Regions from separate parts of the Ruegeria alba genome, predicted to be linked through region 1. Evidence: riboswitches for the same ligand, from Rfam matches in the RefSeq annotation. Region 1 holds a riboswitch; each other region holds the start of a gene.
What was found. A riboswitch is a leader RNA that binds a small molecule or an ion and turns the genes downstream of it on or off. The one in region 1 is predicted to bind cobalamin.
Positions count from the first base shown of each region.

Region 2: linked by a shared signal. The riboswitch ahead of MB818_RS06435 (CbtB domain-containing protein) and the one ahead of MB818_RS17295 (hypothetical protein) in region 1 are both predicted to bind cobalamin.
Region 3: linked by a shared signal. The riboswitch ahead of MB818_RS06365 (DUF1636 family protein) and the one ahead of MB818_RS17295 (hypothetical protein) in region 1 are both predicted to bind cobalamin.

Region 1 is NZ_JAKOEM010000019.1:25,053-32,682, reverse strand. Features, by position in the region: gene MB818_RS17305 (TetR/AcrR family transcriptional regulator) at 1-499, shown strand, start outside; gene ypfJ (KPN_02809 family neutral zinc metallopeptidase) at 496-1,347, opposite strand; cobalamin riboswitch at 1,453-1,665, shown strand; gene MB818_RS17295 (hypothetical protein) at 1,751-2,149, shown strand; gene MB818_RS17290 (protein-tyrosine phosphatase family protein) at 2,154-2,651, opposite strand; gene MB818_RS17285 (sulfatase-like hydrolase/transferase) at 3,005-4,663, shown strand; gene pheS (phenylalanine--tRNA ligase subunit alpha) at 4,849-5,922, opposite strand; gene MB818_RS17275 (AraC family transcriptional regulator) at 6,028-6,795, opposite strand; gene MB818_RS17270 (pyridoxamine 5'-phosphate oxidase family protein) at 6,867-7,469, shown strand; gene MB818_RS17265 (flavin monoamine oxidase family protein) at 7,588-7,630, shown strand, end outside.
Region 2 is NZ_JAKOEM010000003.1:165,303-172,932, reverse strand. Features, by position in the region: gene MB818_RS06465 (xanthine dehydrogenase family protein molybdopterin-binding subunit) at 1-1,530, opposite strand, end outside; gene MB818_RS06460 (aspartate dehydrogenase) at 1,644-2,471, shown strand; gene MB818_RS06455 (LysR substrate-binding domain-containing protein) at 2,505-3,455, shown strand; gene MB818_RS06450 (DUF1636 family protein) at 3,511-3,867, shown strand; gene MB818_RS06445 (hypothetical protein) at 3,855-4,349, opposite strand; gene MB818_RS06440 (CbtA family protein) at 4,413-5,111, opposite strand; gene MB818_RS06435 (CbtB domain-containing protein) at 5,115-5,285, opposite strand; cobalamin riboswitch at 5,321-5,531, opposite strand; gene cobF (precorrin-6A synthase (deacetylating)) at 5,575-6,318, opposite strand; gene cobA (uroporphyrinogen-III C-methyltransferase) at 6,311-7,039, opposite strand; gene MB818_RS06420 (cobyrinic acid a,c-diamide synthase CobB) at 7,036-7,630, opposite strand, start outside.
Region 3 is NZ_JAKOEM010000003.1:148,773-156,402, reverse strand. Features, by position in the region: gene cobN (cobaltochelatase subunit CobN) at 1-1,417, opposite strand, end outside; gene cobW (cobalamin biosynthesis protein CobW) at 1,427-2,482, opposite strand; gene MB818_RS06365 (DUF1636 family protein) at 2,486-2,860, opposite strand; cobalamin riboswitch at 2,952-3,168, opposite strand; gene MB818_RS06360 (LysR substrate-binding domain-containing protein) at 3,241-4,125, opposite strand; gene MB818_RS06355 (NAD(P)-dependent oxidoreductase) at 4,345-5,307, shown strand; gene MB818_RS06350 (DUF427 domain-containing protein) at 5,372-5,716, opposite strand; gene MB818_RS06345 (aminopeptidase P family protein) at 5,807-7,597, opposite strand.

The DNA of each region.
Region 1 (7,630 bases):
CCAGCGCCGGGGGTATCACGGTGTTGGATTGTCCGAGCTGCTGGCCGAGGCAGAGGCGCCCAAGGGCTCGCTCTATCACCACTTTCCCAATGGGAAATCCGACCTGGCGCTGGCCTCGGCCACCTGGGCCTCGGACCAGATGCTGCGGCTGATCGCGGCCTCGTTCGAACCAGCCGAGAGCTTTCATGCCGGGATGGAGGCTCTGTGCGGCAAGGTCGCGAAACTATTCGACAAATCGGGCCAGTGGGATGGCTGCCCGATCTCGTCGACCCTGTTCGAAGGGCCGGACAACGCCGCGTTTCGCGCCCATGCCCGCCACCTGTTCGAAGGCTGGATCACCGAGGGCGCGCATCACGCCAGGCGCTTTGGGCTGGCCGATCCGCAAAAGACCGCCGAGACCATGTTCATCCTGCTGCAAGGCGGCTGGATGCTGGCCCGTGCCCGGCAGTCCTCGGACGTGCTGCGCCGTCTGCCCGAGATGCTGCCGCGCGCGGATTAGAGCCGGTTGGTGCTGAACGTGTCGCAGCTTGCGACCCGGCCACTATCAAAGCCGCGTTCGAACCAGGCCGCCCGCTGCGCCGAAGTGCCGTGGGTGAATGTATGCGGTTGCGGCACCCGGCCCGCCTGCCGTTGCAGCCGGTCGTCGCCGATCATCCGAGCGGCGTTCAACGCCTCTTCCAGATCACCGCGTTCCATCAGACCCCGGACCGAGCGCGCCCAGACCCCGGACAGGCAATCGGCCTGCAATTCCAGCCGCACAGTCAGGGCGTTGGCCTCGACCTGCGAGGATTGCCGGCGCGCCTGATCCACCTGGCCCAGAATGCCCAGCTGATTCTGCACGTGATGGGCCACCTCGTGTGCGATCACATAGGCGGCGGCAAAATCGCCACCCGCCTGCAAGCGCCGCGCCAGCGTGGCAAAGAAATCTGTGTCCAGATAGGCCTTCTGGTCGGCCGGGCAGTAGAAGGGCCCGGTCGCGCCCGAGGCGCCGCCGCAGGCGCTGGATGTCACCTGAGAGAACAGCACCAGCGTCGGCGGGATGTAGTCGCGGCCAAGCTGGTCGCGGAACACCGTGCCCCAGACATCCTCGGTTGTGGCCAATACGCGCGAGACGAATTCGCCCGCCTGCCGCTCTTCGGCGGTCAGTTCCTTGGGTGTGCTCTGGCTCGGGCCCGGCTGTTCGGTCAGGAACGGGGTGACGTCGATGCCGGTAAAGGCGCTGATCACCAACAGCAGCAGCACCCCGCCGATACCCAGCCCACGCCCGCCGATGGCTATGCCACCGCGGCCGCGCTGCGCGCGGCGATCCTCGACATTCTTGCTGCCGCGCACCCCTCTCAACCGCATAACGGCACCCTTTTTCAGCCTGACTACTCGATACCCATACTAGCATCCCGCCACATGGGGAAAAATCCGGCAGAAACACCCGGCTTGACTTCGGCCCGCATCACCCGCTACCGCTGAGGCGATGGTTCCCGGTGGCACATGCGCCGGGATGAAAAGGGAACACGGTGCGGCCCTCTGGCGACAGGGGACCAATGCCGAGACTGCCCCCGCAACTGTAAGCGGTGAGCGATGCCGAAATGCCACTGGCCCTCCGGGCCGGGAAGGCCGGCAAAGCCCGGACCCGCAAGTCAGGAGACCTGCCATCGCAACCGTAACTCGAACCCGGGCGGGGTGTCCGGACGGGATGCCTAGGCCCTGATCGGCCGGTCCCCGACACCCTGTTCCGCCGCGCGGAGGGCGCAGGATGATCTGGACTACAAGAACGCATGAATTTGCCGCAACGCTCTGTCGCCGAACCGGCAGGCCCTGCCCGGCGTTGTCGGCATTGGCCGAGAACCTCGCCCGCGCGCTGCGGCAGGCTGAACCGATGACCGATGCAGGTTTCGCGATCGAGGGGCATTGCGAGATGCCCCCGTGTGGAGCAGGTTGCATGGCCCGCTACGCCGCCTCGCACAGCCGGATCCGCGTGTTCTGCGGCGTCGACGAAGACACCGCCCTGTCGCATCTGAATCGCTTTGCCGATGCGCTGATGACACCCGACGGAGCGGGATTTGCCGCCGGGCTGGGCCCGGTACCATGCGCCATGGCCGAGGCCCGCCCCCGCTGCGTCCACTCTGCTGCGACAGCGCAAGCAACGGCCTGAAGGATCAGTCCCGGATAGCACGGCCTGCCAGCGCCCAGTCCATCTGGGCGTCGGTTTCCACCGCACAGGAGCGGACCGACCGCAAATGCGCCAGCGCCGCCTTCGGCTCTTCGCCCGTCTCGATCATCAGGCGCAACGCCGCCATGCCCGACCGGCCACAGCCGCCCTTGCAATGGATCAATACGCGCCCGCCGCCGCGCAGCGCATGCCGGGCCGATTTGCTGATCGCCTTCCAACTGATCTCGGCATCACGGCCAGGCACTCCGAAATCATCGACCGGCAGATGAGCCCAGCGGCAGGCGCGACTCTGGATATCAGCACCAAAATTGCGTGCACCGTGCTGCAACATCTCGACCTCGGTCGTCATCGAGATCACCAGCCCGGGCGCCCAGGACCCGATCAGATCAATATCACTTGAATAGTTGCCAGACAGGCCCGGCAACTGGCAGATCGCCAGCGAGCCTCCCCCAACTTGCAGCGCATAGATCACCAATTGCGCCATCCGCAAAATTCCCTCTCCGATCGAGCCCACATCCAAGGCCGCAACACCTTGCCCAGCCGCAACATGACTCCGAAAGAAGCTTTGTCGCAAGTCACGATGCTGGTGAGTGCGCAAGGATTCGGGGCACAAAAGGGCAACCCGGCAACAGTGAATCCTACGCTTTAGGCCGTTCAGACCCCGCCTGAAGGGCAGCTAAGTTAAAGCTTACCGACAGGCGAGCCAAACCCTTGGCCAGAAATGCACGGAAGGGCCCGGTGCCATGTTTCCTACTTGGTCCCAACCCGGCTAGAGTGCGGGTAGTCTAGACCGGAACTGCAGGCTTTCCGACAGATATGTAAAAGGTATGCGCGCCCATGAATATCCTGTTCATCATGTTTGATCAGCTGCGCTGGGATTACCTCAGCTGTTACGGCCACAAGACCCTGAACACGCCCAATATCGACCAGTTGGCGACACAAGGGGTGCGCTTCGACCGTGCCTATATCCAGTCGCCGATCTGCGGTTCGTCCCGGATGAGCACCTATACCGGGCGCTATGTGCATTCGCACGGAGCCAGCTGGAACGGCATACCGCTCAAGGTGGGCGAGATGACCATGGGCGACCACCTGCGTGCGGCCGGGATGGGCTGCTGGCTGGTGGGCAAGACCCACATGCGCGCGGACGAGGAAGGCATGGCACGGCTGGGGCTTGAGCCGGATTCGCTGATCGGGGCGCGGGTGGCGGAATGCGGGTTCGACGTCTTCGAGCGCGACGATGGCATGCTGCCCGAGGGACCGGATGGCTATTACGACCCCGATGGCGCCAGGGAATACAACAAGTACCTGCGCGCCAAGGGCTATGAGAGCGACAACCCCTGGCACGACTTTGCCAATTCCGGGCTGGATGCCGAGGGCAATGTGCAATCGGGCTGGTTCCTCAAGAACGCGACCCGCCCCGCCAATATCGCCGAAGAGGACAGCGAGACCCCCTATCTGACCACCCGCGCGATGGAATTCATCGAACACCAGACCGGTCCGTGGTGCTGTCACCTGAGCTATATCAAGCCGCACTGGCCCTATATCGTGCCCGAACCCTATGCCAGCATGTATGGCCCCGAACATGTGCAGGACGTGGTGCGCAGCGACAGCGAACGGCAAAACGCCCACCCGCTGTTCAAGGCCTTCATGGACACCAAGGTGGGTGAGGCGTTTTCCCGGCAAGAGGTGCGCGATGCGGTGATCCCCGCCTATATGGGGCTGATCAAACAGGCCGACGACCAGATGGGGCGGCTCTTCACATGGCTCGAGGAGACCGGGCGCATGCAGGACACGATGATTGTCCTGACCTCGGATCATGGCGATTTCCTGGGCGATCACTGGATGGGGGAAAAGACTTTCTTTCACGATGCCGCGACGCGGGTTCCGCTGATCGTCTACGATCCGCGCCCCGAGGCCGACGCGACCCGGGGCAGCGTCTGTGACGCATTGGTCGAAAGCATCGATCTGGCGCCGACATTCGTCGAGGCAGCGGGCGGCAAACCGGCGATGCATATCCTCGAAGGGGAAAGCCTGATCCCGATCCTGCACGGCGCGCGCGACCACACGCTCCGCGATCACGTGATCTGCGAATACGATTTCTCGGCCTCGCCGATTGCGCATCTGAACGACATCTCGGTGCGGCAGGCAGTGATGTTCATGGTGGCGGACAAGGACTGGAAGCTGATCCATTTCGAGGCCGACCCGCGCCCGATGCTGTTCGATCTGAGGAACGACCCGCAGGAACTGGTCGATCTGGGCGGCGACCCGGCCCATGCCGATGTGATAGCCGGGATGTATGACAAGCTGTTCCGCTGGACCCGCCGCCAGTCGCAACGCACCACCCGCAGCGAGGAACAGCTGATCGCCATGCGCACCAAATCCCGCAAACGCGGGATCGTGTTGGGCATCTATGACGAGAACGAAACGCCGCTGGAGCTGACCGTGAAATATCGCGGCCGCAAGGCGCGGCCGTACAAGGACTATCTGAAGGGGTAAGAGCCGCGCAAGCGCCAGACCGCGGGATGGCGATCCTTGGGTTGAGCGGGGCAGTTAATGCCAGCCAAGTCCGGATAACCGTCGAAGGGCGTGCTGGCGGTCCAATATCGCCAGCCCGTGCGGGCGGTCTGGCGATTGCGCGGCAGCCTTAGGCCTTGATTCCGCGCTGGCGCAGGATGACCCCTTTACCTGCTCAACCCCCCATGCAGGTTCGGCATGTCCAGCGCCGTAAACCCGTAGTGGCGTAGCCAGCGCAGGTCGGAATCGAAGAAGGCGCGCAGATCGGGGATGCCGTATTTCAGCATTGCCAGACGGTCGATACCGATGCCGAATGCAAAGCCCTGATAGACATCCGGGTCGATGCCGCCGGCGGCGATCACCTTGGGATGCACCATGCCGGACCCCAAAATCTCCAGCCAGTCGTCACCTTCGCCGATCTTCAGCTGGCCGCCTTCCCAGGAACAGCGGATATCGACCTCGGCCGAGGGTTCGGTGAAGGGGAAATGCGAGGCGCGGAACCGCAGTTCGACATCGTCCACCTCGAAGAACGCCTTGACGAATTCCTCAAGCGTCCATTTCAGGTTCGCCATCGAGATATCGCGGTCCAGCGCCAGGCCTTCGACCTGGTGGAACATCGGCGTGTGGGTCTGGTCGTAATCTGCGCGATAGACACCGCCCGGACAGATCACGCGCAGGGGCGCGCCCATTTTCTCCATCGAGCGGATCTGCACCGGCGAGGTATGGGTACGCAGCACATGCGGCGGGCGATTGTCGCCCTCGGCGCGGTGCATGTAGAACGTGTCCATCTCGGCCCGTGCGGGGTGGTGGCCGGGGATGTTGAGCGCGTCGAAATTGTACCAGTCGGTGTCGATGCGCGGCCCTTCGGCAACAGAGAAGCCCATTTCAGCAAAGATCGCGGTCAGTTCCTCGCGGGCCTGGCTGATCGGGTGCAGCGTGCCCTGGCGGCGGTTGCGCGCGGGCAGTGTCACGTCCAGCCATTCGCTGCGCAGACGCTCGTCAAGCGCGGCATCGGCCAGCGCCGCCTTCTTGGCAGCCAACGCAGAGTTGATCTCGTCTTTCAGCGCGTTCAGTGCCGGGCCCGCGGTCTGGCGTTCCTCGGGCGTCATCTTGCCCAGTTCACGCATTTTCAGCGCCACCTCGCCCTTCTTGCCCACGGCGGCAAGGCGGATCGCTTCGATCGCGGCCTCGTCGGCGGCCTCTGCGATCTGGCCCAGATATTTGGCTTTAAGATCGTCCATGACGGTCCCCTGAATTTGGTCCAGAACCTGCTATCGGCCAATGGGCGCGATTGCAAGACGGGCTGGGTGGTTTGACCCGGCTGTTTCCCGGATGCCGCGCCTGTCTCAGGTCATGCGCCGCATCATCGCCGCCATGGTATAGGCATTGGCATAGCCCAGATCGCGGGCGACCCGGGCGGCGGGCCTGCCCTGGGCCAGCCCTCGCAGCGCCGCCTGACAGCGCAGCCGTTGCGCCCACTTGCCGAAACTCACGCCGGTTTCCATCTGGAAATGTCGGCTGAAGGTGCGGCGGCTCATCCCCGCCTCGGTGGCCCAGCCGTCCAGGTCGCGCGGGCTGGCGGGTGTGGCGATCAGCGCGTCGCAGACCCGGCGCAAACGCGGATCGACGGGGTAAGGCAGTGCCAGGGGCGAGACCGGGGCGGCCAGCAGTTCGATCAGGATAAGCTGGCTCAGATGCAGGGCGCGGGGCGGCATCGGCCAGGGATTGTCCATCTCGCAGAGTGCCGCGATCAGCTGCGCCAGCAGCGGCGACACCGTGACCAGCCGGCATCGGGCCAGCGCATCCGCTCCGGGCAGGCCTGCGCGGACATAGAGCGATTGCAGGCGCACAGCGCCGATCATGCGGATCTCGTGCGGCTGCTCTGCCGGGACGATCAACCCATATCCGGGCGGGATGGCATAGGACATGGCCTCCGTCTCGGCCATCATCAGGCCCGAGACCGCATAGATCAGCTGATGCCGGGGATGCCGATGCCGGACCGAGACATAGCCGTCGCGATAGTCGCGCGCATAGCCGACCACATCATGTGGCAGGGACTGCACACGATCCGCCGAGGAGCCCGGCAATTGGAACTGATCGTCAATTTGGCCCATTTGCTAAATCTTTGGCCACATTCCTCTAAAAGGACAAGCTAGGACAGGGGCAATCTGGAAAGGATCTGCCGATGCGCCCCATAACCGACATGACCGAGCTTGAAACCCTTTACGACGCGGCGGTGCCCGCTTCGCTGACCAAGGTGCGTACAAGGCTGAGCCCGCTCTACCGTCAATGGATCGAGGCCGCACGGTTCTGCGTGCTGTCGACGGTGGGGCCTGAGGGCACCGATGCCAGCCCGCGCGGTGATGACGGCCCGGTGGTGCGCATTGTCGACGATGCCACCCTGTGGCTGCCCGACTGGCGCGGCAACAACCGGATCGACTCCTTGCGCAATATCGTGCGCGACAACCGGGTGAGCCTGATGTTCATGGTGCCCGGCTGTCAGAACGTGGTGCGGGTGAACGGTACCGCCTTTCTGACCCCTGACGCTCAGGCCCGCGCCAGTTTCGAGCGCAAGGGGCGCCAGCCCGCAACGGTCATCGTGATCCAGGTGGGCGAGATGTATTTCCAATGCGCCAAGGCGCTGATGCGCTCGGGCCTCTGGACGCGGGGCGACGAAAGCGGGCTGGTCCCCACGGCGGGACAGTTCCTGCGTGAACAGGACGACGGCTTCGCCGCCGAGGACTATGACGCGGGCTATGCCGAATACGCCAAGTCGCGGATGTGGTGAGCGACTGCGCAGACCAAGAGTTGGAGGGGAGCAAAGACACGCGTCCCAAATGATGCTAGCATCGACCGAGGGCCGGATCTGCCCGTGTCTGTGAATGTGACAAATGGGCAGCCTCTCCATGACGACCGCATCGACCAGACGTCAGGTTCTCGCAGCCATCG
Region 2 (7,630 bases), on a different contig from region 1:
GCCGATGGGGGTGCTGCGGCTGGCCAGCGCGCCGATGCCTGCCGGGCAGGTGGCGGTGTCGCCATGCAGCACGGTGATATCGGAGGGCGAAAGCTCCAGCGCGTCGGCGGCAATCTGGGCCAGCGCGGTTTCGCGCCCGTGGCCCTGGCTGCTGCCGCCAAATTCCACTGTGGCGCGGCCTGCCTCAAGGGTGACCCGGGCGCTTTCCCAGCCCTTACCCGAGGGCTCGACATAGAACCCCAGTCCGACACCCGCCAATGCGCCGTCGGCGCGTCTTGCGTCGCGTTGGGCGCACCAGGCGGGGTAATCGGCCAGCGTCAGGAAGCGGTCGAGTGCCGTGGCATAATCGGCCCCCTCGACCCGGCCCGCGGGCAGGTCGCGCGGGCCGTTCAAGCGGTTCAGGTTGCGGCGGCGGATCTCGGCGGGATCAAGGCCGGTGGCGCGGGCGGCGGCATCGGCCAGACGCTCCATCAGCGCGCAGGCCTCGGGGCGGCCGGCACCGCGATAGATGCCGGTGGGCGCGGTATGGGCGCGTCGGGCGCTGGTGCCCAGATCGGTGGCGGCGATGTCATAGGGGCCGGGCAGGATGCGGGCGGCGTTCCAGGCCGGGATCAGCGCCGAATTGGGCAGCCAATGACCCAGCGGCGCCTCGACGCGGGCCTTGAGCGCCAGAAACCGCCCGTCACCGTCAATAGCAAGCTGGCCTTCACTTGTCAGCCCCCGGCCATGGGTGGCCGACAGGAACTCTTCGCTGCGGGTGGCGGTCCAGCGCACGGGGCGGCCCAGATGATGCGCGGCCCAGACCGCCAGCACCTCCTCAGGGTAAAGCGAGGCCTTCATGCCAAAGGCGCCGCCCACATCGCGGGCGATCACGCGTAGGTGTTCGGGGTCGAGCGACAGGATACGGGCCAGATCGGCCCGCGCCCGGTGCGGCGTCTGGGTGGACAGCCAGACTGTCAAGCCGCCACCCTCGGGCAGGATGGCGATGGCGCGCGGCTCCATCGGGCTGGGGGCAAGGCGGGGATGCGCGACCCGGACCGTGACCACCTGGGCGGCGCGGGCAAACTCTGCCGCCGGATCGCCGCTTTGCCAATGTTGCATGGCCAGAAGTTCGGAGGGTGGGGAGGGGGTCTCGTCGATCTCGGCCCAGATCTCCTCGACCGCGTCCAGCGCCTGTCCCGGTGTTTCGGCCAGCACCGCCGCGATGGGCTGACCCACTGCCGAGACCGTGTCGCCGGCAAGGATCGGATAGGGTGTGGCATGGTCGAGCGGCAGCACCGGGTTGACCTCGAGCCCACCCAGAGCGCCGAGGTCGGCGGCGGTCAGCACCGCTGCCACGCCGGGCATCGCGCGGGCGACAGAGGTATCGCAGGCAACGAGCTGCCCGCTGGCATGGGAACTGCGCAGAAAGGCCAGATGCAGCGCCCCCGGCAGATGGATATCACCCGTATACTGCCCCTCTCCCCGCAGCAGGCGGGGGTCTTCGCGCCGGGGCAGCGCTTGTCCGGTATAGGGTGCGGATCTGGTCACGGGGGTCTCGGTTGCGGTGGCGGGTGCCTCGATCCTGCAAGCCCGACCGGGTGGGCACAAATCGCGAAATTGCATCCTGCTATCCGCAATCGGCATATCACAATCATGCTGATATGTGGAAACTATGGAGCAGTTGGCCAAAGGGGGACAGCGTGAGGATAGCACTGATCGGGCACGGGCCCATTGCCGCCCATGTGGCGGCGCATCTGCCCGAAGGCGTCAGGCTGACCGGGGCGCTCTGCCGGCCCGGGCGAGAGCAGGCCGCGCACGCGGTCTTGGGCGTGCCAGTGGCGCAGGCGCTGGAGGGCCTGTCCGAGCGGCCCGACCTGCTGGTCGATTGCGCCGGTCATTCCGGCCTGCGCGCCCATGGGGTGGCGGCGCTGGGCGCGGGGGTCGAGGTGCTGACCGTTTCGGTCGGTGCGCTGGCCGATGTCGTGTTCTGTGCCGAGCTGGAGGCTGCCGCCCGCGCCGGTGGCACGCGGCTCTGCCTTGCCTCGGGCGCGATCGGGGCGCTGGATGCGCTGGCGGCGGCGGCGATGGGGACGGGCTTGCAGGTCACCTATACCGGGCGCAAGCCGCCGCAGGGCTGGCGCGGCAGCCGCGCCGAAAATGTGCTGGATCTGGACGCGCTTACCGCACCCGCCACCCATTTCACCGGCACCGCGCGCGCGGCGGCGCAGGCCTATCCCAAGAACGCCAATGTGGCCGCCGCCGTGGCGCTGGCCGGGGCCGGGCTGGACGCCACCCGGGCCGAGCTGATCGCCGATCCCGGCGCCACCGCCAATATCCACGAGATTGCGGCCGAGGGCGCCTTTGGCCGGTTCCGGTTTCAGATCGAGGGCTTGCCGCTGCCGGGCAATCCGCGTTCCTCGGCGCTGACCGCGCTCAGCCTGCTGGCGGCGCTGCGACAGCGCGGCGCGGCGATCCGGCTATCGCTTTGACCGATAGCCACGCTTCATGATATCGCAAAAACCATGAACCGCACCCAGATCCGCATCGTCGAGCGCGTGTTGACCCGGCTCAAGCTGAAACAGCTGCGCCTGCTGGTCGCCGTGGGCGAGCGGCATTCGATCCTGCATGCGGCGCAGGCGCTGAACATGTCCCAGCCCGCCGCCACCAAGCTGATCAAGGATCTGGAGCTGGATTTCGACGTGCAGCTGTTCGACCGCACCAATCGCGGCATGGTGCCCACCGTGTTCGGGGCGGCGCTGATCCGGCATGGCAAGCTGATCCTGGCGCAGATTTCCCATGCAGCCCAGGAACTTGACGATCTGAACGAGGGCAATGGCGGGCGCGTGGTGGTGGGTACGCTGTTGGCCGCCTCGGCCGAGTTTTTGCCCCGCGTGCTGACCCGGCTTCTGACCGACAAGCCGGGGCTGGTGGTGAAACTGGTCGAGGGCACCAACGAGGTGCTGATGCCGGCGCTGCGCTCGGGCGATGTCGATCTGGTGGTGGGGCGCTTGCCGATGCACCGGCACCGGGCCGAGATCGTGCAGGAGAGGCTGTTCGACGAAGAGGTGATATGTGTCGCCCGGAGTGACCACCCGGTACATCGCCATGCCGCGCCCGCGCTGACCGACCTGATGGAATACCCCTGGATCCTGCCACCGGCGGAAACCACGTTGCGCCGCCAGCTGGATCAGGTCTTTGTCGACCTGGGCGGTGGTGCGCCGCCCTATGCGGTGGAATCGGTGTCGTATCTGGCCAATCGGGGCCTGTTGGTGGGGTCGGACATGCTGGCGGTGATGCCCGCGCATGTGCCGCGCCACGATATCAGCGCCGGAACACTGTCACGGGTCGACTGGCCGGTGCCGATCCCGATCGGGCCGGTGGGCGTGTCGATGCGCAAATCTGCCAGCCTGTCGCCCTCGGTCGCCGGGGTGCTGGATGCGCTGCGGATAGAGGCCGCGCAAATGGCGCGTTGAGCTTGCCTCGGCGGACCCGATGCGCCACATCTGCCGCACCGATCAAGGAGACACCATGAGCGACATGCGCCTTTCCCTTTGCTCCAGCTGTCAGGGTGAGCGGGACCGCGACCAAGGGGCCGAGCGTGCCGCCGTGTCCGACGCGTTGGCGCGCGCTGGGCTCAGCGGGCGGGTGGAGCTGGTGGAGCATGCCTGTTTCGGCGCCTGCGCCACCCCGGTGGCGCTGGCCCTTCAGGGGCCGGGGCGGGCTAGCTATGTGTTCTCGGACCTCGACGTGGTGGCGGATGCCGACGATATCGCCGCCACCTGCCGTGTCTATCTGGACAGCCCCGGAGGCTGGATTGCCGATGCCCGTCCCTGTGGACGGTTGCGGCAATGCCTGCTGGCGCGAATCCCGGCCTATTCCACCTGAACCGTGACCACGGCCTCGACCGGAATGCCATCGACCATCAGCGGGCTGTGGCTGTTGGCGTTCAGCGAGACCTTCACCTCGACCGGACCTTTGGGCAGGTCGGGGATATGCATCCATTCGCTGTAAAGCCGGGCCAGTTTCACGTCGTTGACATAGACATGGGCATGGCCTTCGCCCGGCACGTCACTGGCCGAGGCGTTTTCGGGGGCAAAGCGGAAATTCTGCGGGCTTACATGCAGGTTCCAGCCCGACATCGGATCGCGGGTCAGTGCCACGGACACACCGGGTGCGTCGGGGCCTGCGGGCAGATGGGTGGCCTGGGCGTGGTCGTGGCCGCCTTGTGCCGTGTCATGGGCGCCATGCTGGGCCGCGTCGCCGTGGTCATGACCGTCAAAGGTGACACCATAGGCCGCCGCGGTGACGAAACCGGCACCGCCACCAAAGACAAGGCCGATGGCGAAGAGAGCGAGAGAGCGGGACATATCAGTCTCCTAGCAAAGGAAAACCCCGCCGGACGGGTCCGGCGGGGCATATGGGTCGACGGATCAGGCGTGCGCTTCGGCGCGCTTGCTCTCGGTCTGCCAGAAGTAACCGGCGAAACCACCCAGCAACACCCAGGCTGCCATCCCGACACCAAAGGCGCGGGCGGCAAACAGGGCGCCCAGTTCGGTCGGCACCGGGCCGGCAAAGCTGTCAGGCTCGGGCGCGCCGATCAGATGCGGCGCCATCAACAGCAGCGCGGCGGCGCCATAGGCCATCAGGTTGCCGCCGAAGGCGATCAGCCACATGGCGATACCCGCCGCGGCCACGGTCGCGGTCCACCAGATCTGGCGGGCGGTGATATCGGTATAGGACACACCGGGCACCTCGGGCGCGAGGCTCAGTCCGGGCGCGAAGTGAAAGGTGATGAACCCGGCCAGACCCCAGAGCAGACCGGCGCGCGCGGTGACCGCATGACCCATCCCCTCGGACACCGACATCAGGGCGACCATCACCACCGCATAGCCGGTATAGGTGAGCATTGCAAAAACGACCGTCAGCGCATCGCGCATCGGATCGGCGAACATGCCGGGCAGGTCGGGCTGGGCACTTACCGCCTCGGCGCCGAAATGCACCAGTTCGCCGGTTTCATACAACTCGGCATGCAGCAACACGGGCTGCACGAACAGAAACTGCAGCAAGGCGGCAATCAGCCCTGCTGCAGCGCCAGCGAACAACGCGCTGGTCAGAATGCGACTGAACATGGTTCAGTGGCAGGGAAAGCCGGTTGCGTGGCGCACGTCGTGGGCGGCGTCATGCAGCGCGGATGCCTGCACATGGCCCGCCAGGGTCACGATGCCCAGGCCCAGGATCACGGCGAACAGAGCCGGCAGGATCGCGGAACCGGTGGCCGATGCCTTGAGTGTTTTGGTCGTCATGTCATTTCCTCCTTGCCGCCGCACCCGACGGCCGGTGTTTCATTACCTGTCTGGCAGGTCTCCTGGCTCGCGGGTCGGTGCCTCTGTTCGCCTTCCCCCCGGAGCGAACCCGGGAGTGGCTGGTTGAACAGAGGCTCACCGCTTACAGTCGCGGGGGCGGCTTTGGCCTGAACCGACGGGCGGTCGCACCAAATTCCCTCTTAGCATCCGGATTGCTCCGGCAGGACCAGACCCCTCCATTTAGCCGCGAACGCGCATCCGGCGCAATCGTCATTTGCGACCTTTCCGGTCAGTTTTCGCGCTTTTTCAAAAGATAGATATCCATGATCCAGCCGTGATCGGCACGGGCGCGGGCACGGGTTTCGACGATTTCGCCCGCCATCTCGGCCAGTGGTCCCGCCACCAGAATCTGTTCCTCCATGCCCACATAGGCGCCCCACCAGATGTGGTAATCGGACATATCCAGCGCCTGGAACGAGCATTCGCCGTCCAGCATCACGGCCGCGGTATCCACCGCGGGCGGCCAGCCTTCGTCGCGCAGGCGCCGCCCGGTGGTGACCAAGAACGGTGCCCCCAATGCGTTGACCGGAATGCCATGCGCCGCCGTCAGCGCCTGAAGCGCGGTGATGCCGGGAATCACCCGTACCCTGGGTTGCGGATCGAGCCGCGCCGCGATTCGCAGCGAACTGTCATAGAGCGACGGGTCGCCCCAGATCAGCAGCGCCACCCGCGCCGCGTCGGGGTGGTCCTCCATCGCCGCCTGCCAGCGGAGCGCAATGGCATCGTGCCACTCGTCGACACCCTTCAGATACCCATCCTCGGCGCGGCGCGCGGGGATGTCGAAATAGGCGATCTGCGGCGGCGTGTCGGTGGCGTCAGTGATGATGCGCTCGCGCAGCCCGGCCAGATCGGATTTCCCCGCCCCCTTGCGCGGGATCAGGATCAGATCGGCGGCGCGAATGGCGGCGATGCCTTCGCGGGTGATGTGGTCGGGATTGCCGGTGCCGATTCCGATCAGGAGAAGCTCAGTCATCGCCGAACTCCGCCAGCGGACCATACAGGATCAGGGCGGGTGCGGTGCCGATCTCCGCTGCCAGCCGTTCGGCCAGTTCACCCATGGTGGCGCGGGTCAGGCGCTGTTCAGGGGTCGAGACGCTTTCGGCCATCAGCGCAGGCGTCGAACGTGGCAGGCCATGCGCCTCAAGCGCATCCAGCAGCAGTGGAAAGGTGCGCTTGCCCATGAACACGACCGTGGTGGCCTGCGGGTCTGCCAGTGCGGGCAGGTTCAGGTCGGGGGGCAATTGCCCGCTGACGTCATGGCCGGTGACGAATTGCACCCGCCGCGCGGTCAGTCGTCGGGTCAGCGGGATGCCCGCCGCCGCCGCCGCCGCCACCGCCGAGGGGATGCCGGGGATGATCTCGTATCCGATCCCGGCCGCGCGCAGCGCGACCAGTTCCTCCTCCAGCCGGCCAAAGAGACCGCCATCGCCGGATTTCAGCCGCACGACATGCGCGCCGGTCTGGGCATAATCCACCAGCAGGCGGCTCACATGGTCCTGTTTGGGCGAGGCGCGGCCCGCCCGTTTGCCCACCCCCACCAGATCGGCATCCGCGCGCGCATGGGTCAGGATCGGACCGCTCGACAGATCGTCGAACAGCACCGCATCGGCCTTGCCCAGCCGATCCACCGCTTTCAGCGTCAACAGGTCCGGGTCGCCCGGCCCCGAGCCGACAAAGGAGACAAAGCCGCTCATGATCCCGCCTCTGCGATCAGGTGAAAGAAGGTGCCGGTGACATTCCCGCGCACGGACCCGGTTTGCGGCCCCTCGACGCCTTCGGCATCGAACACACGGGCCAGCGGCGCGTCGGGTTGTTCCAGGATCGAGGAATAGTGGAACTCGTGCCCGCGCAGGGTGGTGCCGGTGCCATAGCCGGGCAGGGGCGCCAGCAGTTCGGCCCGGCGATAGCCCAGGTTGAACTTGCGCTTTTCATACGAGGTGACGAGGCCCAACAGACCCGCCATCCGGTGGCGGGTGCCATCCTTGTCGATCAGCGCCTCACCCAATGCCATGTAGCCGCCGCATTCGCCATGCACGGGCCGGGTTTCGGCATGCCGTCTCAGCCCCGCGCGAAAGGTTTCGGCGGCGGCAAGTGTGCCCGCATGCAGTTCGGGATAGCCGCCGGGCAGCCAGACCAGATCGGCATCGGGTGCGGGGGCCTCGTCAGCCAGCGGCGAAAACGGCAGGATCTCGGCGCCGCCCGCGCGCCAGCCTTCCAGCAGATGCGGATAGGTGAACGAGAACGCGGCGTCCCGCGCCAATGCGATGCGCTGGGCCGGGGGCGGC
Region 3 (7,630 bases), on a different contig from region 1:
TACCTTGCGAAAATGCCGGATCACTTTCGGGCTCACCCCAGACGTCTTGCAGATTTTGGCGCAATTGTGGCGGAAAGCTGGCCAAAGCTTTGCGGTATTCCGCGATTGGCCACGAAATCGACACATTTTGCAGGTCTTCCGCAATCGGTTGCCCTGATGCGACGCCGTACCCTTCATCCTGCAAATCACTCAGGATCGCCTCGGCCGAGGCCAGCGCGTCCAGACCCACCGCATGGGCCATCTGCCAGTCCTTGCCGGGATAGGTGGACAGAACCAGCGCCAGCACCCGCTCGGCAGCGGGTTTGGCCGCCAGCCGCAGCCAGCCCGACACCCGGTTCACCACCGCCTCGATCCGGTCGGGTTCTGGGCGGTGCGCGAAACGGGAATACTCCAACTCCGGGTCGCGTTTGCCCGGCTCCTTGAACGAGATCAGGCCTGCGTCGATGCGCCCGTCGACCTCGGGCAGGACCACATGCATGGCCAGATCTGCAGGCGACAGACCACGCTCGGCCTCGGCCCAGGCCTTGCGGCGCGAGGTGGCCAGCGCCACCTGGAACACCGGTACACCGGCGGCATCAAGCGGCGAGGCGCCATTGGCGCCCTTGCCGGAGAAAGAGGTGGCATTGACGATGGCCGCCGGGGCCAGCCCCTGCATCTGCCCGGCAATCCAGTCGGCAGCGGCGGGCGCCTTCAGTGAGGGCGCGAACATGCCCATCGCCTGAAACCCACGCGCGCGAAAGGCGCGGATCAGCGCCGCGACCGAGGCCGTGTCGGCCGAAGTCAGGTAGGCGCGGTAAAAGGTCACCAGAATGCGCGGGGCGTCGCCCTCGAACACGGTCTCGGGGGCGATCACGCCGCGCTCGGGGCACCAGAACCCGCATTCGGGTAGTATCTTTGACCCGACCACTGGCCCGGCATAAAGCCCGGTCGCCAGAGCCATCTGTGCCAGTGCCGCCTGCGCCGCCACCTCGCCGCCGGTATCGCACAGATGTTGCAGCCTCCGCAGGGTGGACACTGGCAGGGTGGAAAAGGCGTCAAGGCGCGTATCCTCGCGCCCGTCCGCCGGCAACACCGCCAGCGCCAGCCCCTTTTCCTGCGCCAGCGCCAGCACCTGTTGCAGCCCATAGGCCCAATAGGGCACCCCGCCGATCAGCCGGATCAGAATGCCCTTGGCCCCTGACAAGGTATTTTCCACATAGGTATCGACCGACAGAGGATGCTTGAGTGCCGTCAGGTTGGCCAGTCGTAGGGTGGGCATTCTGCCCACCGTCCCGCCGCCGCGATGCCAGCCCGCCGCAAAAGCCCCCAGGTCGCTGTCCGAGAACGACAAAACCACCAGATCCGCCGGGCTCTGGCCCAGGTCGGTCGGGGTCTCGGTCTCTTCCAGCCCGTGGCTTTCGCGGAAAACGACATGCATGGCGTGTGCTTACTCCGCAGGCTCGGAAACGCCGGTCAGGATGGCACGGATCGCGATCGGGTCGATGTCGTGATGCTCGGCGATCACCACCATGCGCGAGCGGCGCTCCTCTCCGGGTTGCCACGGACGGTCATACTGGTGGCGCACCCGCGCGCCCACCGCCTGCACCAGCAGGCGCATGGGCTTGCCCGCAACGGCGGCATAGCCCTTGACGCGCAGGATGTTCAACTCGTTGGCCAACCGTTCGATCCGCGCGACCAGCTCCGCCGGGTCGGCCTGTTCGGGCAGTTCCACCACGATGCTTTCGAAATCGTCATGCTCGTGATCGTCATGGCCGTCGTGATGGCTGGGGCGGGCGTCCATGTCGTCCTCGGCGGCGGCGCCAAGGCCCAGGATCACCCGCACATCCACCGCGCCCTCGGCCACCTCGACCACCGGCAGCGGGCGGGGGGCCTCGGCCGCGATCACTTCGCGCGCGCGGGCCACGCCGTCGGGGCCGGCCAGATCGGGCTTGGTCAGCAGGATGATGTCGGCGCAAGAAATCTGATCCTCGAACACCTCGGACAGGGGCGTTTCATGGTCGATCGAGTCGTCTGCCAGCCGCTGGGCATCCACCGCCGCGACATTGGGCGCGAAGCGGCCTGCCGCCACCGCCTCGGCATCGGCCAGCGCGATGACGCCATCCACGGTGATCTTGGACCGGATATCGGGCCAGTCGAACGCCTTCAAGAGCGGTTTCGGCAGCGCCAGGCCCGAGGTCTCGATCAGGATGTGATCGGGGCGCGGCTCCAGCGCCATCAGCGCCTCGATGGTAGGAATGAAATCATCGGCCACGGTGCAGCAGATGCAGCCATTGGCCAGTTCCATGATGTTTTCCGCCGGGCATTCCGGGATGGCGCAGCTTTTCAGGATCTCGCCATCGACGCCAACATCGCCAAACTCGTTGACCACCACGGCCAGCCGCTTGCCCTGCGGGTTCTGCATCAGGTGGCGGATCAGCGTGGTCTTGCCCGAGCCGAGAAAGCCGGTGATCACGGTAACGGGGAGTTTTTCAAGGGTGCTCATGGCTCAGGCTCCGATCGGGGGGATGCGCGCGGCGCAGTTCTTGCGGAAATGGACGGGACGCTCGCGCCAGGGCACCAGCCCGTCGGCGGTGGCGTGATACTTGGTGACGCCCTCGACGATGGTGGCCACGTCGTCGGCCTCGTTGAGGTTCTCATAAACAAAGGTCCAGCGCGCCGGGCCGCCGCGCAACACGATGGAACAGCCCTGATCGCAATTGGACAGGCATTCGACCGGCCTCACGGTGACCCCTTCGGGCAGTTCGGCCGCGCTCAGCGCGCGGTGCAGCAGGGCGCCGGGGCGCTGGGCATCGTCCTCGACCGGCAAACCGCGGCGGCAGGTGGTGCAGACCAGCAGTTCGACTGGTGCAGCTTCGGTCATGTCTCTCATCCCCCCTCGTCTGGTGCGGGGGACGGGGCTTGCGCGGGCCACGCTCTCGGACATGGACCCGACACCGGAACACCCCGTCCGGTCTTGTCTTCGGGTGCTGGCAGGTCTCCCGGCTTGCGGATGTCAGGGTCTTGCCCTGTCGGGCGTCCCGCCTTCCCGGCCAATCGGCCAGTGGCTTGGGCACCCTCTCCGGTCACGGTCGCGGGGGCGGCTGCGCTTGACGTCCGGCCTTGGGGCCGATCCGCTGGCGCATTCCCTTTTCATCCGGTTTCCCGGACACCAACAGGGCGGACATGCGGCATGGGCAGGGGCCTTGTCAAGCGCGCTTGGCGGTGCGCCTGAGGGGGCAGGGGAAAAGCGACCTCTGACGTTCAGCCAGCGGCATCCGCCGCCAGCCGCGTACGCAGCCAGTCGAGATAGAGCTGTGCCGGGGCCCCGGGCGCGGCGGCGCGTTCAGGCCGAACCAAGTAATGCGCCTGCGAAAAGGGAATCGGCGGTCCCGCCAGCCGAAGCGGAGCCCCCTGGGCGATGGCGCCCTGGGCAAAGCGGGTCAGCACGATGGCCAGCCCGGCACCCGCCATCACCAGTTGCAGCGCCGCGACGGTGGTATCGACTGAATAAAGGCTGCCGCCGGTCGGAGCGGGCAGGCCCTGCGCCGCGAACCAGCGCGGCCAGTTGTCCTCGTAACCCAGGATGTGGATCAACTGGTGCGCCTGTAACGCCGCGAGGGGCTGCTCCGGCGCCCCGGCCCGGACCACCGGCACGATGGTCTCATCGCAGAGCTTCTCGGTCACCAGCCCTGCCCAGTCGCCGCGCCCCAGCCGGATATCCACATCCACGCCGCCCGCCGCCGGACCGTCATCCCAGATGTTCGAAACCAGCCGGACCGGGATGCCGGGATGATCGGTGGCAAAATCAGGCAGGGTGGCGGCCAGCCAGTAGGTCGCCGAGGAGATCGGCGCACGGATGCGCAGGATGCCGCGCCTGGCCGGGCCGAACAGGCTGGAGGTCGACAACGCCACATCCGCCAGCGCCTGCCGCACCGACAGCGCATAGCTGCGCCCCAGCTCGGTCAGGCCCAGCCGCCGGGCGGCGCGCGTGAAGAGCGGCTCGCCCAGTTCCGCCTCGAGCGAACGGATATGCAGGGATACGGCGGTCTGGGTCAGCCCCAATTCGCGCGCGGCCTCGGTGAAGTTCAGATGGCGCGCGGCGGCCTCGAACGTCCGCAGCCAGACCGGGTTGGGCAGGCGGGCCATCTCAGCGTGGCTCGGGACCGAGGATCGGGGCGGGGCCCAGAAAATTCAAATTTTCTGGGACAAAATTTCCGGGGAAATTTTGTCGGCTGCGCTGGTTCGACATCCATCACCAAAAAATTCATGGCATCTTTCGATTTTTTATTCGTTTCTCTTGGCTAAATCCAGCTTTCATACTGCGCGCGAACCATGACCCCGGCAGGACCGGCAAGGGAGGACGCAATGAAAGTAGGCTTTATCGGACTGGGCAATGTGGGTGGCAAGCTCTCGGGCTCGCTCCTGCGCAATGGCATCGACCTGACGGTGCACGATCTCAACCCCGATCTTGTCGCGGGTTTCGTCTCGCGCGGCGCCAAGGCGGCTGAAGGGCCGGCGCAGATGATGCGCGATTGCGACGCGGTGATCACCTGTCTGCCGTCGCCCGCCGCCAGTGCCGCGGTGATGGAGGAGATGTTGCCCGAGGTCGGACCCGGCAAGATCTGGATGGAAATGTCCACCACCGACGAGGCCGAGGTCAAACGGCTGGGTGAACAGGTGATCGCGCGCGGCGGGGCCGCGGTCGACTGCCCGGTCTCGGGGGGCTGTCACCGGGCCGATACCGGCAATATCTCGATTTTCGCGGGCTGCGACCGGGCCACGTTCGAGCGCATCCTGCCCTTTCTGACCGTCATGGGCCGTCGCATCCTGCATACCGGACCGCTGGGCAGCGCCTCGGTCCTGAAGGTGATGACCAACTATCTGGCCACCGCAAACCTGCTGACCTGCTGCGAGGCGCTGGTGACGATGAAGGCCGCCGGCATGGATCTGAACACCACCTACGAGGCGATCAAGATCAGCTCGGGCACCTCCTTCGTGCACGAGACGGAAAGCCAGGTGATCCTGAACGGCAGTCGCGACATCAACTTCACCATGGACCTGGTGAAAAAGGATATCGGCCTGTTTCAGTCGATTGCCGACCGCACCGGCGTACCGCTGGAAATCTCGCCGCTGATGATCAGCATCTTCGAGGACGGGATCGCCCGCTATGGCATGCGGGCCCAGTCCGACGACATCATCCGCCGCCTGGAAGAGGCGACCGGCCTCGACATCACCGCGCCGGGCTTTCCGCCCGAGATGGTGGACGACGAACCCGAAGAGCCGGGGTACGAGGTGGTTCCGCAGGGGCTTGTGCGCGCGGCAGGCTAAGGGGCACGTCCCAAAAGGCACGACGCCGTGCAGGAGCAAGGTCCTGCACGGCGTTTCTTTTCGTTCAGATCTGTTCCACCTTGACGCTGTCGCTCAGCACAAAGGCCAGATGGCCCTTGATCCGCTCCATCGCGGGCAGCGGGTCCTCATAGCTCCAGACCGCGTCCTTGGTCACCGAAGACCGGTTGACGATCGAGTAATAGCTGGCATCGCCCTTGTGCGGGCAATGGGTGGTTTTGTCGCTGCGGTCCAGGAAGGCCATGGCGATATCGGCGCGCGGGAAATAGATCACCGGCGGCAGATCGCCCTCGCTCAGTTCCAGCGCGTTGCTGCTTTCGCCCAGGATGGCGCCGCCCGACCGGACGCTCCATTTGCCCGGCGCCTTGCGGATGGTGATGTGATCGCTCATGTTCCGTTTCCTTCCCCGTATCTCGTATCTCGTATCTCGTATTTTTCGGTCCGGCGGCGAGTGTTGCCCCGCCGGTGTAACAGCCGCGTGTCAAAGCGGCGCGGTTGCGGCATCCAACCACATCCGCGTCTCGGCGCCCAGACGTGGACCGATCTTTGCCGCGACGTCGGCATGATAGGCGTTCAGCCAGTCGCGTTCCTCAACCGTCAGCATCTCCGCGACGATCAGCCGCCGATCAATCGGGACATAGGTCAGGGTGCGCCAATTCAGCATGGCGCGCTCTGCGTCGCCACCGGGCAGGGGGGCGGCCTCTTGCACCACCACCAGGTTCTCGATGCGGATGCCGAATGCGCCCTCGCGATAATATCCCGGCTCGTTCGACAGGATCATGCCCGGTTCCAGCGGCACGTGGCTGACCCGTGCCAGCCGCTGCGGCCCCTCATGCACGCTCAGATACGCACCGACGCCATGCCCGACCCCGTGGTTGAAATCCTGTCCCGCCAGCCACAGAGGCAGCCGCGCCACGCATTCGATATCGCGCCCCGCCAGCCCCACGGGCCAGCGCAGCATGGACATGGCGATCATGCCTTTCAGCACCCGCGTGAAACAGGTTTTCTCCTCGTCCCCCACGGTGCCGATGGCGATGGTGCGGGTGATGTCGGTGGTCCCGTCCAGATACTGGCCGCCGCTGTCCAGCACCAGAAGATGCCCGTCCTCGAGACGGCTGTCGGTCTCCTCGGTCACCCGGTAATGCATGATCGCACCATTGGGCCCGGTGCCCGCGATGGTCTCAAAGCTGATATCCTGGAGCGCGTTGTCACGGCGGCGGCAGGCCTCCAGCTGGCTGACCACCTGCGTTTCAGTCAGGCTGCCGGGCTCTTGCGCATCGAGCCAGGCCAGCAGGTCCACCATCGCGGCCCCGTCGCGCAGATGTGCCTCGGCGGCGCCTGCGATCTCGGCGGCGTTTTTGCGGGCCTTGGGCAGGGCGCAGGGATCCCCCCCCTTGGCCAGCCGGTGTCCCAGCCGATCTGCGACAATCTGCGGTACCGTGCTCAGGTCAACCCGCACCGGACCTGCCAGTGCCTCTACCGCATCAAGAAACGCATCCGGCTCGTACTGCGTCACCATCGGCCCCAGATGCTCCTCCAGACCGGTCAGCTTGGCCGCTGCCATGAACAGGTCGACCCGCCCGTCGTCATGCAGGATGGCAAAGCCATGTGCCACCGGGTTGCGTGGAATATCGGCGCCGCGAATGTTCAACAGCCACATGATCGAATCCGGCAGGGTGATCACAGCCGCCTTCTGGCCGGCGCTGCGCAGGTCCTCGGCCAGCCGCGCCGCCTTGTCGGCGGCGGTTTCACCTGCGAATTCCAGCGGATGCACCTTGACCGGTTCCATCGGTGGGCTGGGTTGATCCGGCCAGATCCGATCCACCAGATTGTCGCAGCGCACCAGTTCGATCCCGCTGCCCTTCAACTCGCTTACCGCGGTGCGGATCTGACCGGCTGCATGCAGCCAGGGATCGAACCCCACACGCCCGCCCTGCGGCAACTGCTTCTTGAGCCAGTCGGTCAGGCTTACATCGGGCCAGGGAACGGGTGTAAAGACATCAGACACCTGCGCCTTGACCTGAGTACGATAGCGCCCGTCGATGAACACGCCCGCCGCATCCTTGAGCGCGGCGCAGAACCCGGCCGAGCCGGTAAAGCCGGTGAGCCAGGCCAGACGCTCGTCATGGGCGGCGACATATTCGCCCTGATGCGCATCCGCGCGCGGCACCAGGAACCCGCTCAGAGCCTCGGCCTCGATTTCGGCGCGCAGGCGCTCCAGCCGCGGTGGCCCCTGTTCCGGGCGGGCGGTCACCTCGAAGCTCTGGTACATGCTGCGCCTCCGTGTTGCTGTTGCCGCGAAAGG